3 regions of the Paenibacillus stellifer genome follow, and region 3 is predicted to be linked to each of the others. Evidence: riboswitches for the same ligand, from Rfam matches in the RefSeq annotation. Region 3 holds a riboswitch; each other region holds the start of a gene.
The links. Region 3 has a riboswitch for cyclic di-GMP ahead of PSTEL_RS26645 (anti-repressor SinI family protein). Riboswitches for the same ligand answer to the same signal wherever they lie in the genome.
Positions count from the first base shown of each region.

Region 1: it holds a riboswitch for cyclic di-GMP, as region 3 does, so the genes downstream of both, PSTEL_RS03490 (transglutaminase-like domain-containing protein) here and PSTEL_RS26645 (anti-repressor SinI family protein) in region 3, are expected to answer to the same signal.
Region 2: it holds a riboswitch for cyclic di-GMP, as region 3 does, so the genes downstream of both, PSTEL_RS05020 (S-layer homology domain-containing protein) here and PSTEL_RS26645 (anti-repressor SinI family protein) in region 3, are expected to answer to the same signal.

Region 1 is NZ_CP009286.1:733,747-738,025, forward strand. It holds gene PSTEL_RS03475 (glycosyltransferase family 2 protein) at 1-965, shown strand, start outside; gene PSTEL_RS03480 (GtrA family protein) at 958-1,416, shown strand; gene PSTEL_RS03485 (class D sortase) at 1,427-2,101, shown strand; cyclic di-GMP riboswitch class I at 2,201-2,281, shown strand; cyclic di-GMP riboswitch class I at 2,353-2,433, shown strand; gene PSTEL_RS03490 (transglutaminase-like domain-containing protein) at 2,447-3,253, shown strand; rRNA gene PSTEL_RS03495 (16S ribosomal RNA) at 3,673-4,279, shown strand, end outside.
Region 2 is NZ_CP009286.1:1,087,937-1,092,215, reverse strand. It holds gene PSTEL_RS05045 (hypothetical protein) at 1-190, opposite strand, end outside; gene PSTEL_RS05040 (hypothetical protein) at 159-494, opposite strand; one part of gene PSTEL_RS05030 (IS3 family transposase) at 493-748, shown strand; one part of gene PSTEL_RS05030 (IS3 family transposase) at 748-1,643, shown strand; gene PSTEL_RS05025 (DUF1569 domain-containing protein) at 1,746-2,066, shown strand; cyclic di-GMP riboswitch class I at 2,361-2,454, shown strand; gene PSTEL_RS05020 (S-layer homology domain-containing protein) at 2,501-4,279, shown strand, end outside.
Region 3 is NZ_CP009286.1:450,282-454,560, reverse strand. It holds gene PSTEL_RS02195 (PadR family transcriptional regulator) at 1-385, shown strand, start outside; gene PSTEL_RS02190 (aldo/keto reductase) at 649-1,623, shown strand; gene PSTEL_RS02185 (helix-turn-helix domain-containing protein) at 1,839-2,177, shown strand; gene PSTEL_RS26645 (anti-repressor SinI family protein) at 2,277-2,429, opposite strand; cyclic di-GMP riboswitch class I at 2,455-2,585, opposite strand; gene PSTEL_RS02180 (2-oxoglutarate dehydrogenase E1 component) at 3,116-4,279, shown strand, end outside.

The DNA of each region.
Region 1 (4,279 bases), 280 kb from region 3:
AAGAACAAGTCATCTCGCATACACATCAGCGTCTGAAGCAGGTAATGGACAACACCGGCGAACCGTATGAGCTGGTGTTCGTGAACGACGGTAGCCGTGACAGGACGGCGGCCATCATCCAGGATATCGCGGACAACGATCCGAATGTCAAGCTGATCGACTTCTCCCGGAATTTCGGGCATCAGATCGCTATTACGGCGGGAATGGACTATGCGGAGGGCGACGCGGTTGTGGTGATCGATGCCGATCTGCAGGACCCGCCGGAGGTTATTTTGGAGATGATCGCGAAGTGGAAGCAGGGGTATGAGGTGGTGTATGCCAAAAGGCTGAAGCGCCATGGCGAGACCCTGTTCAAAAAGACGACCGCTAAAGTGTTCTACCGTCTGCTCAGCAGCATGACCAGCGTCGACATTCCGACGGATACCGGCGATTTCCGGCTGATTGACAGCAAGGTGGCCGATGTAATGCGGGATCTGAAGGAGAAGAACCGGTACGTCCGGGGGCTGGTAAGCTGGGTAGGCTTCCGTCAGGCGAGCGTGGAATATGTGCGTGAGGAGCGTTTTGCGGGCGAGACGAAATATCCGCTTAAGAAAATGATCCGCTTCGCGCTCGACGGCATCACTTCTTTTTCCCATAAGCCCCTTAAGATTGCTTCTTATCTGGGCTTTGCGCTCTCAATCTCCAGTTTCATCTATTTATTCGTCGTTCTGATGCAGAGGTTATTCACCGACCACACGGTGCCCGGCTGGGCATCCATCGTCGGCGTGAACCTGCTGTTCAACGGGATCGTACTGATGATCCTTGGGGTAATAGGGGAGTATATCGGACGGATTTACGACGAATCCAAAGGCCGTCCGCTGTATATCGTCCGTCAGACGGTAGGTTACCGGAAATTGAAAGCCGAAGAAATCGAGCTTCTGAACGAGGAGGCCCGGCATTTGCGAAAGGATGGGCGGTATGAATAACCAGAATTTCAAACGTGACTTCATCCAGTTCGTGAAATTCAATATTGTTGGTCTGCTTAATACGCTCGTCGATATGGCTGTGTTCGCATTGCTGAATGGGGTATTAGGCTTATTCTATATCGGGGCGCAAATTATTTCCTACAGTGCGGGAACGGCCAACAGCTTTATTCTGAACAGCAAGATTACATTTAAGGACCGCCAGCGGAGCAAAGAAGAGGGCTTCGACCATATGCAGCTTATCCGGTTTGTGGTGCTGAACCTGGTTGTGCTTGGCATCTCTCTGCTGCTGATGAGCCTGCTGATCGACCGATTTGGCCTGCAGGAGCTGGTTGCCAAGGTGCTGGTTACGTTCGTGACGGTCATTATTAACTTTTTCGGCAGCCGGAAGTGGGTATTCACCGCTCCCAAGGAGACTGTGCCGGCTCCGGGATCGAACATTGAACAGCGATAGGAGGAGACCCATGCGGAAGCTGTCCTATATTATCATCATCGCCGGTCTGCTTCTGATACTCTACCCCAAGGGGAGCGAATGGTTCGAAGACTGGAAGCAGCAGCGGCTGCTGGAGCAAGCGGAGCAGAGCTTTGACCAGAGTCCGAAGCAGAGCGAGGTTGCCGGTGGGACTGCCGCAGACCCTGATCTCAGATTGAAATATGCCAAGGTGACGCAGCTTCTTGCGGATGAATCGGCTCTCAATGAGCAGGATCAGCTCTCGGAGGCTGAAAGCGATCCGGCCGGCGATGAAAAGGCGATTGCGCTGATCGAAATTCCCTCCATAGATGTGAAGCTTCCCGTTCTGGAGGGGGCGACCAAAGCGAACATGAGACATGCCGCCGTTCATATGACCGAAACCGCACCGCTAGGGGAAGTCGGCAATTCGGCCATCGCCGCACATCGGGCGCATACCAAAGGCAGATTGTTCAATAGACTGGGTGAAGTGAAGATTGGCGATACCATTACAATCAAGACCAAGAGCGAAGACTTGGAGTATAAGGTCTATGAGATCCTGGTAGTAGAGCCGACGGATATCTCGGTGCTGGAAGGAAACAATAAAGACCGGATTCTTACTTTAATTACTTGCGATCCGCTAATTAATCCGACTCATCGTCTGATTATTCATGCCAAACTTGATGCATAAGCCCTTTTTCGAAAAAAATAAATAAAAATCTAGGCGATTTTTCCTAGATAACTATTTTCTTAACTATTAAAATATGGTACTCTATTCATAGAAAGCTAAACACGATAACGGCAAACCTGTCGAAAGGCAGGGACGCAAAGCTAAAGGGCCTTCCCGTAAGGATGGCAGCCAGCTACCGAATGAGAGGCTTTTTTTGTTTAGTCGTACAGTATGAAAATGGGAGTTGTTCTTTTTTATGTAAGGTGGAGATTCCACGATAACGGCAAACCTGTCGAAAGGCAGGGACGCAAAGCTAGAGGGCCTTCCCGTAAGGATGGCAGCCAGCTACCGAAAGGAGTTTTTCATATGAAGAAGCTTTACGGCTTTATTCTTTCTTTGTTTGTAATTGCTGGGTCTATCCAGTTTGCCCCTAAAGCCTTCGCAAGTGCGGAATGGCTCGATACCTCGAATATAGGCCAAGGTGTTATTGGAATTCATTATTCCGTCCCTCAGAATAAAAAGACCAAACTGATGATCACCAAGAACGGCAGCAGCTACACGTATAACCTGTATGCGTCCAAGTCGGATGAAAGCTTCCCGCTTCAGCTCGGAAACGGCACCTATAAAGTATCGATCATGGAGAACACTACAGGCAACAAGTACAAGCTGATTGATTCCGATTCCATCGAACTGTCCCTCACCGACCCGAATGCCGTATATTTAAGTTCTGTTCAGAACATTAATTGGAGTCCATCCGACCGCGCTATTCAGAAAGCTAAACAGCTTACACAGAACGCGGCTACCGATAAAGATAAAGTAACAGCTATCTATAACTATGTAGTTTCGAATGTCAAATACGATTATGATCTTGCCGCCAATGTAACTACGGATTACATCCCGAGCATTGATAACACGCTCGCTACGAAGAAGGGCATCTGCTATGATTACGCTTCTCTCTTCGCCGCCATGCTGCGCAGTGTGGATGTGCCGACGAAGCTCGTTATGGGGCAGAGCAGCTACGTAACTGCGTACCATGCCTGGAATGAAGTACTGATTGACGGCCAATGGGTCACAATCGACACGACAGTGGATGCAGGGCTTGGCAAGACCAAGCAGGCAACCGGCAGCATCACCAAGCTCGCCAGCAAATATACGGGCGCTAAGTATTACTAATAAGTGAGGCTGTATAACTTAACCTAAGGGAACCCCAAAGAGTTGATTTCGCAAGTTGTGAAATCAACTCTTTTTATTTTTTTTGAAAAGCTCTTGCGTATTTATTGTGACATGTGGTATATTCAAATTCCGGCCAAGAAACACGAGCTGCTGATTCAAAAAAAGAAATAAAAAAAGCTTGCGTTGATGACTTGGTTGTGATAAGATATAAGAGTTGCTGATGCGAAATCGAAGCGACAATGAAAGTCTTAATAGAAGCTTGATCTTTGAAAACTGAACAACGAGTGAGTATTTAAAGAGAATTTAATTCTCGTCAGATTCAAAATGAGCAAATCAGCTCTTTCTATACTCGTTCCGGAATGATCGGCTCAGCTGAGATCGACCCATTCCGGAACGGGCGACGCGACGAAGTCGCGTATTTAATGGAGAGTTTGATCCTGGCTCAGGACGAACGCTGGCGGCGTGCCTAATACATGCAAGTCGAGCGGAGTTATGAAGGAGCTTGCTCCGGATTAACTTAGCGGCGGACGGGTGAGTAACACGTAGGCAACCTGCCCTTCAGACTGGGATAACTACCGGAAACGGTAGCTAATACCGGATAATTCCTTTCTTCGCCTGAGGAAAGGATGAAAGACGGAGCAATCTGTTACTGAGGGATGGGCCTGCGGCGCATTAGCTAGTTGGTGGGGTAACGGCTCACCAAGGCGACGATGCGTAGCCGACCTGAGAGGGTGAACGGCCACACTGGGACTGAGACACGGCCCAGACTCCTACGGGAGGCAGCAGTAGGGAATCTTCCGCAATGGGCGAAAGCCTGACGGAGCAACGCCGCGTGAGTGATGAAGGTTTTCGGATCGTAAAGCTCTGTTGCCAGGGAAGAACGTTCTCTAGAGTAACTGCTAGAGAAGTGACGGTACCTGAGAAGAAAGCCCCGGCTAACTACGTGCCAGCAGCCGCGGTAATACGTAGGGGGCAAGCGTTGTCCGGAATTATTGGGCGTAAAGCGCGCGCAGGCGGCGATTTAAG
Region 2 (4,279 bases), 640 kb from region 3:
GCTTAACCGCAAACTTAATAGGAATGAAATTTAATAGAATGGGAGTAAGTACAACAAATAGCGTGAACACACCAAGCAATATTGCTATTCGCTTCAACCCCGGACTTCCCCCATTTTCTTCATCCTCAGCTTCACTACTTAAGCGAATTGCGGCAGAATTATTTTTCGACTTCAAAGTAAACCAGCTCATTTCTGACATCGAAATAAAACTTCCCAATGTAATCAGAAGACTTCACATATTCATTGAACTCTTCATTAAATGCCCAAGAATGCTCTTTTCCCTCATCTGTATCTAATTGCATTGATGGATTTAGCGTTACATCGCGCCAAGCATAAGAGTCCTTGAATTTCTCAGCGACACCAGGCTCCAGATACACAAATCCTTTCATCCAGTAAGAGGAAGGGCCAAAACTATTTGCTGTTAGGCTAAAAAGTAGACATGGAGAACCGAGAATCGGGTAGAATGAACATAACCAAATTCGAGGTGCTAACATGACGAAAAAATACGATAAAGAATTTAAACTGCAAACGATTCAGATGATCCAAGAAGAGGGTAAGCCGGTGGCACAGGTCGCTCGCGAGTTGGGGATCAGCGACAACACCTTGTACCGCTGGATGGCGGAATACAAACAAGACGGTGCACAGGCTTTTCCAGGCAGTGGGCAACTGAAAGCTGACGACAAGGCAATGAGAGACCTCCAAAAGCGTATCCGTGATCTGGAGGAGGAGAACGACATCTTAAAAAAGGCGATGCACTACTTCGCCAAAGACCGGCGCTGATCTATGCCTTCATCCACGATCATCGCTTCAAGTGCCGAGTCTCGAAGATGTGCGAAGCCTTTGAAGTGTCCCGAAGCGGCTATTACAAATGGACGAAACGAAAAGTCAGCAAGCGTGAAAAACGACGGCGCAAGCTGGAGCGGCATATCCGCCGTATCTTTCTGGAATCCCGCCGGTTATATGGAAGTCCCAAAATCGCTAAAATGCTTCATAAGCAAGGCGTACCCGTGTCGGAGAAATTAGTCGCCCGAATCATGAAGGAACTGGGATTGCGCTCCCGTACGGTGAAGAAATACAAGGCCACGACGAATTCGAAGCACAACTTGCCTGTTCATGAGAACGTGTTGAACCGTCAGTTTAGGCCGTCCGCTCCAAATGAGGCCTGGGTGGCTGACATTACGTACATTCCAACGAATGAAGGCTGGCTCTATCTGGCAAGTATAATGGATTTGTACAGCCGTAAAATCATTGGGTTTCACATGGACGAGCGGATGACCAAAGAACTGGTGTTAACGGCACTGGATCGAGCCTACAGCCAGCAACAACCATGCGGAGAGGTCCTGCATCACTCCGACCGTGGCAGCCAGTATGCTTCCCACGACTACCAGGAACGACTGCGCACCTACAAGATGAACGGCAGTATGAGCCGAAAAGGGAACTGCTACGATAATGCTTGTATCGAATCGTTCCACAGTGTGCTGAAGAAAGAACTCGTGTACTTGGAAAAATTCACAACACGCAAGCAAGCCAAGAAACGCATTTTTGAATACATTACCTGCTTCTACAATGGAAAACGAATCCATTCAGCGATTGGGTATTTTACACCCAATGAATACGAACGTATGTACCGAAATGCTGTGTGATTTTCTCGATTCTGCGTGTCTACTCTATTGACAGAGGTACAGAAGTGGGTTAGAAAAATAATGCGATAACGCCGCGCCGCGGCAGTTAGGAGGATTCTACTTATGAGCAAGGTGGCATTTACTTCATTGCAAGATGTGAATAAAGAGCTGCTGAACATGTACGAATATGACGTCATTCAGACCAAGCAATGGCCGGTGTATGAAATTCTGGCGCATTGCGCGCAGACTATCGAATATTCCATGACCGGTTATCCGCAAATGAAGCCCAAAGTGGTGAGAAATACAATCGGACGCGTGGTGATCAAGCGATTTTTGAAGCAGGGGTTTATGAAGCATGATCTGACGGCCCATGTTCCGGATAGCGTCTCTGCACAGCTACCGATCTCTGGTACAAGAACGCATTTTCTGAATAATGGGTTGTAACGCTCGGCCTGTGTAGTCCCCCCTTGTGGGGGATTTCTTTTTTATGCGCAAAATCAGACGCTGTCCTGCATGGCATTTCAAGCATTTCAGATGCCGGATACCGCGTCCATAGGATTCATTTGCATAGGTAGTTGTACAGAAGCATCTCTGAATTGCCTTTGGCATCCAACAGGATACCCCTGTTCCGGGAATATCTAGTATTTATTAATTAAACAGGATATTAATCCGATATTAAGGATAAGAGTCCTATACATACGACAGTTGAATACAGGCATTAAGGACCAATAACCAAGTACCGAACCAAGGCAAATCCGTACGAAAGTCGGAGACGCAAAGCCACGGGTCTACTTCATCCCCTGCGGGATGTTAGGACAGCCGGGCCGCTCAAGGGCTTGTTTTTTTGTGCAATTAAACAGCAGCGGGGGGAGAAACGAATGCATTTCAGAAGGAGAATGAAATTCCCGCAGATCGGCCGTCTGCTGCTGGCAGCAGTATGTGCGCTGGGCAGCGTATCTGCGGGCGGAACGATCACGGGGACAGCGGTTGCCGCCGGAGCCGATCCGGGAAGGACGGATTACAGCGTGTCCGGAGAGCGGGTCATCTGGATGGAGCCCGATTCCGCCGGAGTGAAGCAGGTGCATGCGCTGGACCGCAACAGCGGGGCGAGCCTGACGCTTACGACCAATTCATCGGCCAAGGACGCGCCGGCTGTTGGAGGCCTGGTTGTCGTGTGGGCTGACAAGGGGAACGAGCAGGACAGCTCTTTGAACTGGGATATTTACAGTTTCGATCTGGAGAAGGGCACCCGCACCAAGCTCAACAAGCAGCCCGGACAGTACGGCAACCCGACGACTGACGGGGTGGGCGTTGTCTGGTATGAACGCAGCAATTACGGCAGCATGATGTATCACGATCTGGCTTCGGGAGTCGAGGCGGATTTGGGCGAGGGCCGATTCCCAGAGCTGGCGGACGGCAAGGTCGTGTATAAAAATGCGCGTGACGGCGGGCTTAGCCTGCTCGATTTAAGCAGCGGAGTTACACGTCCTTTAATTAGTCTGGGCGGTGCCAACTATGTGGACTGGTTCGTTTTTAACGGCAGCCATGTTCTTCTTAAGCAAAAGAACGGGTCATCGCAGAGCAAATTCGTGCTTCTGTCCATCAATGATCTGACGGCCGAGCCAGTCGATCTTACCGAGATGAAGGCGGCCGGAGCGCAGTATGCGTTCATGTCCATCGGAGATGGAGAGGCGGTATTTCAGGACGAATCCGGCGGCGCCTCCGTCTTGAAGCAGGTGAATCTCTCAACCTATCAGGTCACGACGCTTCCTGCGCTGCCTGCGGGGTCGAAGCTGATCGGCATCAGCGGGAACAAGCTGCTCTACAGCACAAGCGATAACTCTATCGAAGCAATTGCGCTGGAAGGGACTGGTACAGATCCGGGGACGGGGACCGGTACAAATTCGGGGACGGGGACCGGTACGAATTCGGGAACCGGTTCGAGTGCCGGAGGAAGCGCGCCGGTTGTAACCGGGGCCAAGGATAGCCAGACGATCGGAGCCGCAGGCGGAACGCTGACCGCAGCGGACGGCTGGGCACGGCTGGAGATTTCGGCAGGAACCTTCCCGGATAATACGGCTGTGAGTCTGGCGCAAGCGGAGCTAGAGTCGCAGAAGCCGGTGGATCAGGACGGCAGGAAGCTGCAGAAGGCCGGCTCGATCTGGCAGGTACAGGCGGGCGCTCCATTCCAGCTGCCGGCGCTGCTCGCGATCCGTTACCCGAAGGAAGAGCCTTGGACATCGAGCCGGGAGAAGCTCGGGATTTATCAGTATGACTCCACAGCAGGGGTGTGGACTTACATTGGCGGTGTAACAGCGGCGGAAGAAGATTATGTCCGGGCCAAGATTACGGCTTCCGGATTGTATGCGGTCATGCTGCGCGATGTCGAGTTCCCGGATATGGCGAACCATTGGGCGCGGCAGGAGGTCGAGGTACTGGCGGCCAGAGGAATAGTGAACGGCATGAACGGAGTCAGCTATGCGCCTAAGGGCACGCTCACTCGCGCCCAGTTCACGAAGCTGCTGGCAGCGGCGCTTCAATTGAAGCTGCTCCGGCCGGATGCTCCGACATTCCGCGATGTCTCGTCCGCGAACTGGTCCTATGGCTGGGTGGAAGCGGCAGCCTCCGCAGGAATCGTTACCGGTGACGCCGGATTG
Region 3 (4,279 bases):
CCGCGACCGGCCTGAGAAGACGATATACCGGATTACCGAATCCGGGCGAGCGCTGTTTGAGCAGCTGCTGCTTCAGCAGTTCCGCAAGAACGACGCGGTCTACCACCCGATGTATATCGCGCTTGCCTTCTCCAGACATGCTGATCCGGACAAAATTGCGAAGCTGCTGGAGGAGCGCATCCGGGAGGCCGAGCATGAAGTCAATCTGGCCTATCAGGTCTATGAAGAGCATATCGGGATCGTCTCCCGGGCTGTTCTGCACTTGATGTATGGACGTTATGAACACACCCTGACGGAGCTGAAATGGCTCAAACGGCTCTATGCCGATGCGCTGGACCACAAGCTTGGCGTCCAGGGCGGTCCGCTTGATAGGGAAGAGGAATGAAGCGCTGAACGAATGCTGATAACCAGCAAGTCCTGTGTAACCACAGGCCGGATCTCGTTTATCCACAAGCCGAATGCGTTTATTAAGGGACGAGTCCCTTGATCATGCGCATTCGGCTTTTTTTTCGCTATGGAAGGAACATCGAGAAAGTTCGAAAGAAGGCTTCAGTCACCGTTCATCGGGTGCCGGAAATAACATACCTGGTTCTGATGCGGTACAATGGCTGTAGCAGTAAGATGAGATTCGATGAAGGAGGGAATGGATTGAAAACGTTACCACTTAATGTCCGCGGCATTCCCGCTGGGCGTATCGTTCAGGGCTGCATGGGACTTGGCGGAGGCTGGGACCGGGAGCCGGTCACGGCGGAGCAAATCCGGGAAGGGCATATGGCCGTCGAAGCCGCGCTCTCCATCGGCATCAACATGTTTGACCTGGCGGACATTTACACGCGGGGAAAGGCCGAGCTTGTCTTCGGAACCGTGCTGAAGGAGCGCCCGGAGCTGCGCGATAAGCTGATTATCCAGTCCAAATGCGGCATTAAGCTGCAAGAGCCGGGAGAGAGCTCCAACACATTCGATCTTTCCCGTGAGCATATCCTGAGCAGCGTCGACGGCATTCTGTCCCGGCTGGGCACCCCGTATCTCGACATTCTGCTGCTGCACCGCCCCGATCCGTTTATGGACCCCGAGGAGGTTGGAGAAGCGCTGCGGCTGCTCAAGGAGTCCGGCAAGGTCCGGCACTTCGGGGTATCCAATATGAGCGGATCGCAGATCCGGCTGCTTCAGGCTTACTCCGATGAGCCCCTGATTATCAATCAGCTCGAAATGAATCTGGAGAAGACGTTCTGGCTCGATTCCATGGTCAGCGTGAACCGTCCGGCCTGGAGAGAGCATGGCATGCCGGACGGAACGATCGAGCACTGCCGTCTGGAGAAGATCCAGCTTCAGGCCTGGGGGCCGCTCGCCCAGGGCAAATACACCGGCCGTCCGCTTGACGGACAACCCGAGCATGTGATCCGCACTGCCGCCATGGTTCGCTCGCTGGCGGAAGATAAAGGAACGACACCCGAAGCGGTCGTGCTCGCCTGGCTGATGTCGCATCCGGCCGCGATCCAGCCGGTTATCGGCACGGTGAACCCGCAGCGGATTAAAGCCTGCGAAGGAGCGGACAAGCTGGAGCTGACGCGCAAGGAATGGTACGACCTGTATATCAGCGCAAGAGGCACCCGCCTGCCGTAACAAGCTGGGTTACTCGCCCGTTCCGGCGCCTTGGGTCCGATTCCGGCAGCCGCGCCGGAGGGCTACTCCGGCGATATGATTATTTTCAGAGCCGCAGCCTGGCTGCCGTTAAATAAACTTCCCTGTTAAGCTCATAAATGGTAAAAGCTAGTTTTCCTTTTGGGCGGACCTTTGCTATACTTATACCAAAAAACAAGGAGGGAGCATTATTTACCGTGCCGGACAATATTGGACAGCACATTCAACAGCTTCGCCAGGAGAAGGGATTATCTTTATCCGAGCTTGCCGGCAGGGCGGATGTGGCTAAATCATACTTAAGCAATGTCGAACGCAATATTCAATCCAACCCCTCCATCCAGTTCATCGAGAAAATTGCAGAGGCTCTGGATGTCTCCGTCCACATTCTTCTGTACGGAGAGCTCGCCGAGGAAGAACCGCTCGACTCCGACTGGTTCAAGCTGGTTCAGGAAGCTATGGCTTCAGGGGTCAGCAAGAGGGAGTTCAAGGAATTTCTGGATTACCAGAAATGGCGGATTGAACAGAAGAACCAGTGACCGGGATCCGAAATATTGCGTATTTACATAGAGAGGACATGACGCCGCGCCGTCATGTCCTCTTTCGTTATCCTTTAGAAACACTCATTCTTATTTGGTTCACATGGCTTTGAGTGTCTTGTCGCCCAAGAACCGCCGGATCTCATCCGCGTGAATCCCCTGCTTCTTGGCGGCGAGCATCAGCTGCACCCATTCCATATCCAAAGCGACCGTCTGCAGTTCTCCGTTATTCCCCTGGTTGGACTTGTTCAAAAAATCTCCTCCTAAGATTTTGTCCCCAGGCAGTCCAGCCGTCATAGTTACGAGGATAACACGCACGGAAGCTTCTTCCCCCCGTCTGTTTCCCTTAATAACCTTAGACCCGAGACTTTGTGCCCCTGCTTTTCAACAGGTTTACCTTTTGCTGGATCCTTGCATTCAAGGATCTTATGATGTTGTGTTAAGCGATAAGCTTGCAAAGATATTATACAAGATGTTCGCCTAAAAGTGTGTCAAAAAAATGACAATACATTCAATGCGCGGCTGAAACCTAAAATTGAGTGCCTGCAACGGCGACTGGCAGTGAACTAAATTCCAATATTTATGTAAAACCCTCTAGTCGTTAGGAACTATAAACTACTAATACCCACATCTTCGTCCCACTAATCAAATTCTAGTGGATTACTGGAAGGATTTATATAGGTTTATGGTCCCGACCGCCGATTGCGCGTCTCCCCCGATCCTTTGGGCCGCCGAAATGAAGCCTGCGCAATGATGCCTTTTTTCGAACGGATTGGACGAAAGGTTGAATTGATTACCCTGACCTAAAGTTGCACAATAGAATGTGGCAATACGTTTAAAATCGTGTAACTATACTATAGAATGTAAACGTAATCATTGCAGCTCCGGTTACGCCCGCTGGGGCACTGCCTGGAGTTTATCCGTTAGGAGGATGTCTCATGTCAGCCAAAGAGTCCTACAATGAATCTGTTTGGAGCAAGTATTGCGGCCCCAACCTAGGCTACATCCAGGAAAAATACGAACAGTTCAGCGAAGACCCTTCCTCCGTGGAGGCCCACTACCGGGAGCTTTTTACGATATACGGCCCCCCTCCGCTGACAACCGAAGAAGCCCCCGCCCCGGCCCCCGTTCTCTCCGGCGATGCCGATTGGCTCCGCAAGGCGGTCCGCGCTTCCAAGCTGATCGCCAATATCCGCATCTTTGGCCACTTGGCCGCCGATATAGATCCGCTGGAGAAGAGCGGGGATTCCATGGCAAAATGGCTCGATCCCGAGACATACGGGCTGACGCAAGCTGATCTGCTCGCCCTGCCGGCCTCCCTGATCTGGGAGAACGCGCCAACCGGGGTGCAGACCGGCTGGGATGCCTATCACCGGATGCGCCAGGCCTATACAAGAACGATTGCCTATGAATTCGGACATGTCCACGACGAGCAGGAGCTCCGCTGGCTGAACAGCCAGGCCGAATCCTCCAGTTCGCCGGCTCCGCTGACCGATCCGGAGCGGAAGGCGCTGCTGAAACGCCTGATCGAAGTGGAGCATTTCGAAACCTTCCTCCATAAAACCTTCGTCGGCCAGAAACGCTTCAGCCTCGAAGGCAATGACATTCTGGTTCCGATGCTGGATGAAATCGTCCGGGCAGCCGCGCATGACGGTGCGGAGAATATTTTGATGGGCATGGCCCACCGGGGACGCCTCAACGTGCTTGCCCATATTTTGGGCAAACCTTACGATATTATTTTCTCGGAGTTCCACCACTCTCCGAACAAGGAGCTCTTCCCTTCCGAGGGCTCGATGGGCATCAATTACGGCTGGACCGGCGATGTGAAATATCATCTTGGAGCCGACCACGCCTTCCATGAAGGCGAGACCGTACGCACCCGGCTGACGCTGGCCAACAACCCGAGCCATCTGGAGTTCGTCAATCCGGTCGTCGAAGGCTTCGCCCGGGCTGCGCAGGAAGATCGCAGCGGCACGGGGCTGCCGGTTCTGAATACGAACCGCGCACTGGCTGTGCTCATGCACGGCGACGCCGCATTCCCCGGCGAGGGAATCGTCGCCGAGACACTGAACATCAGCAAGCTGAACGGCTACCTGAACGGG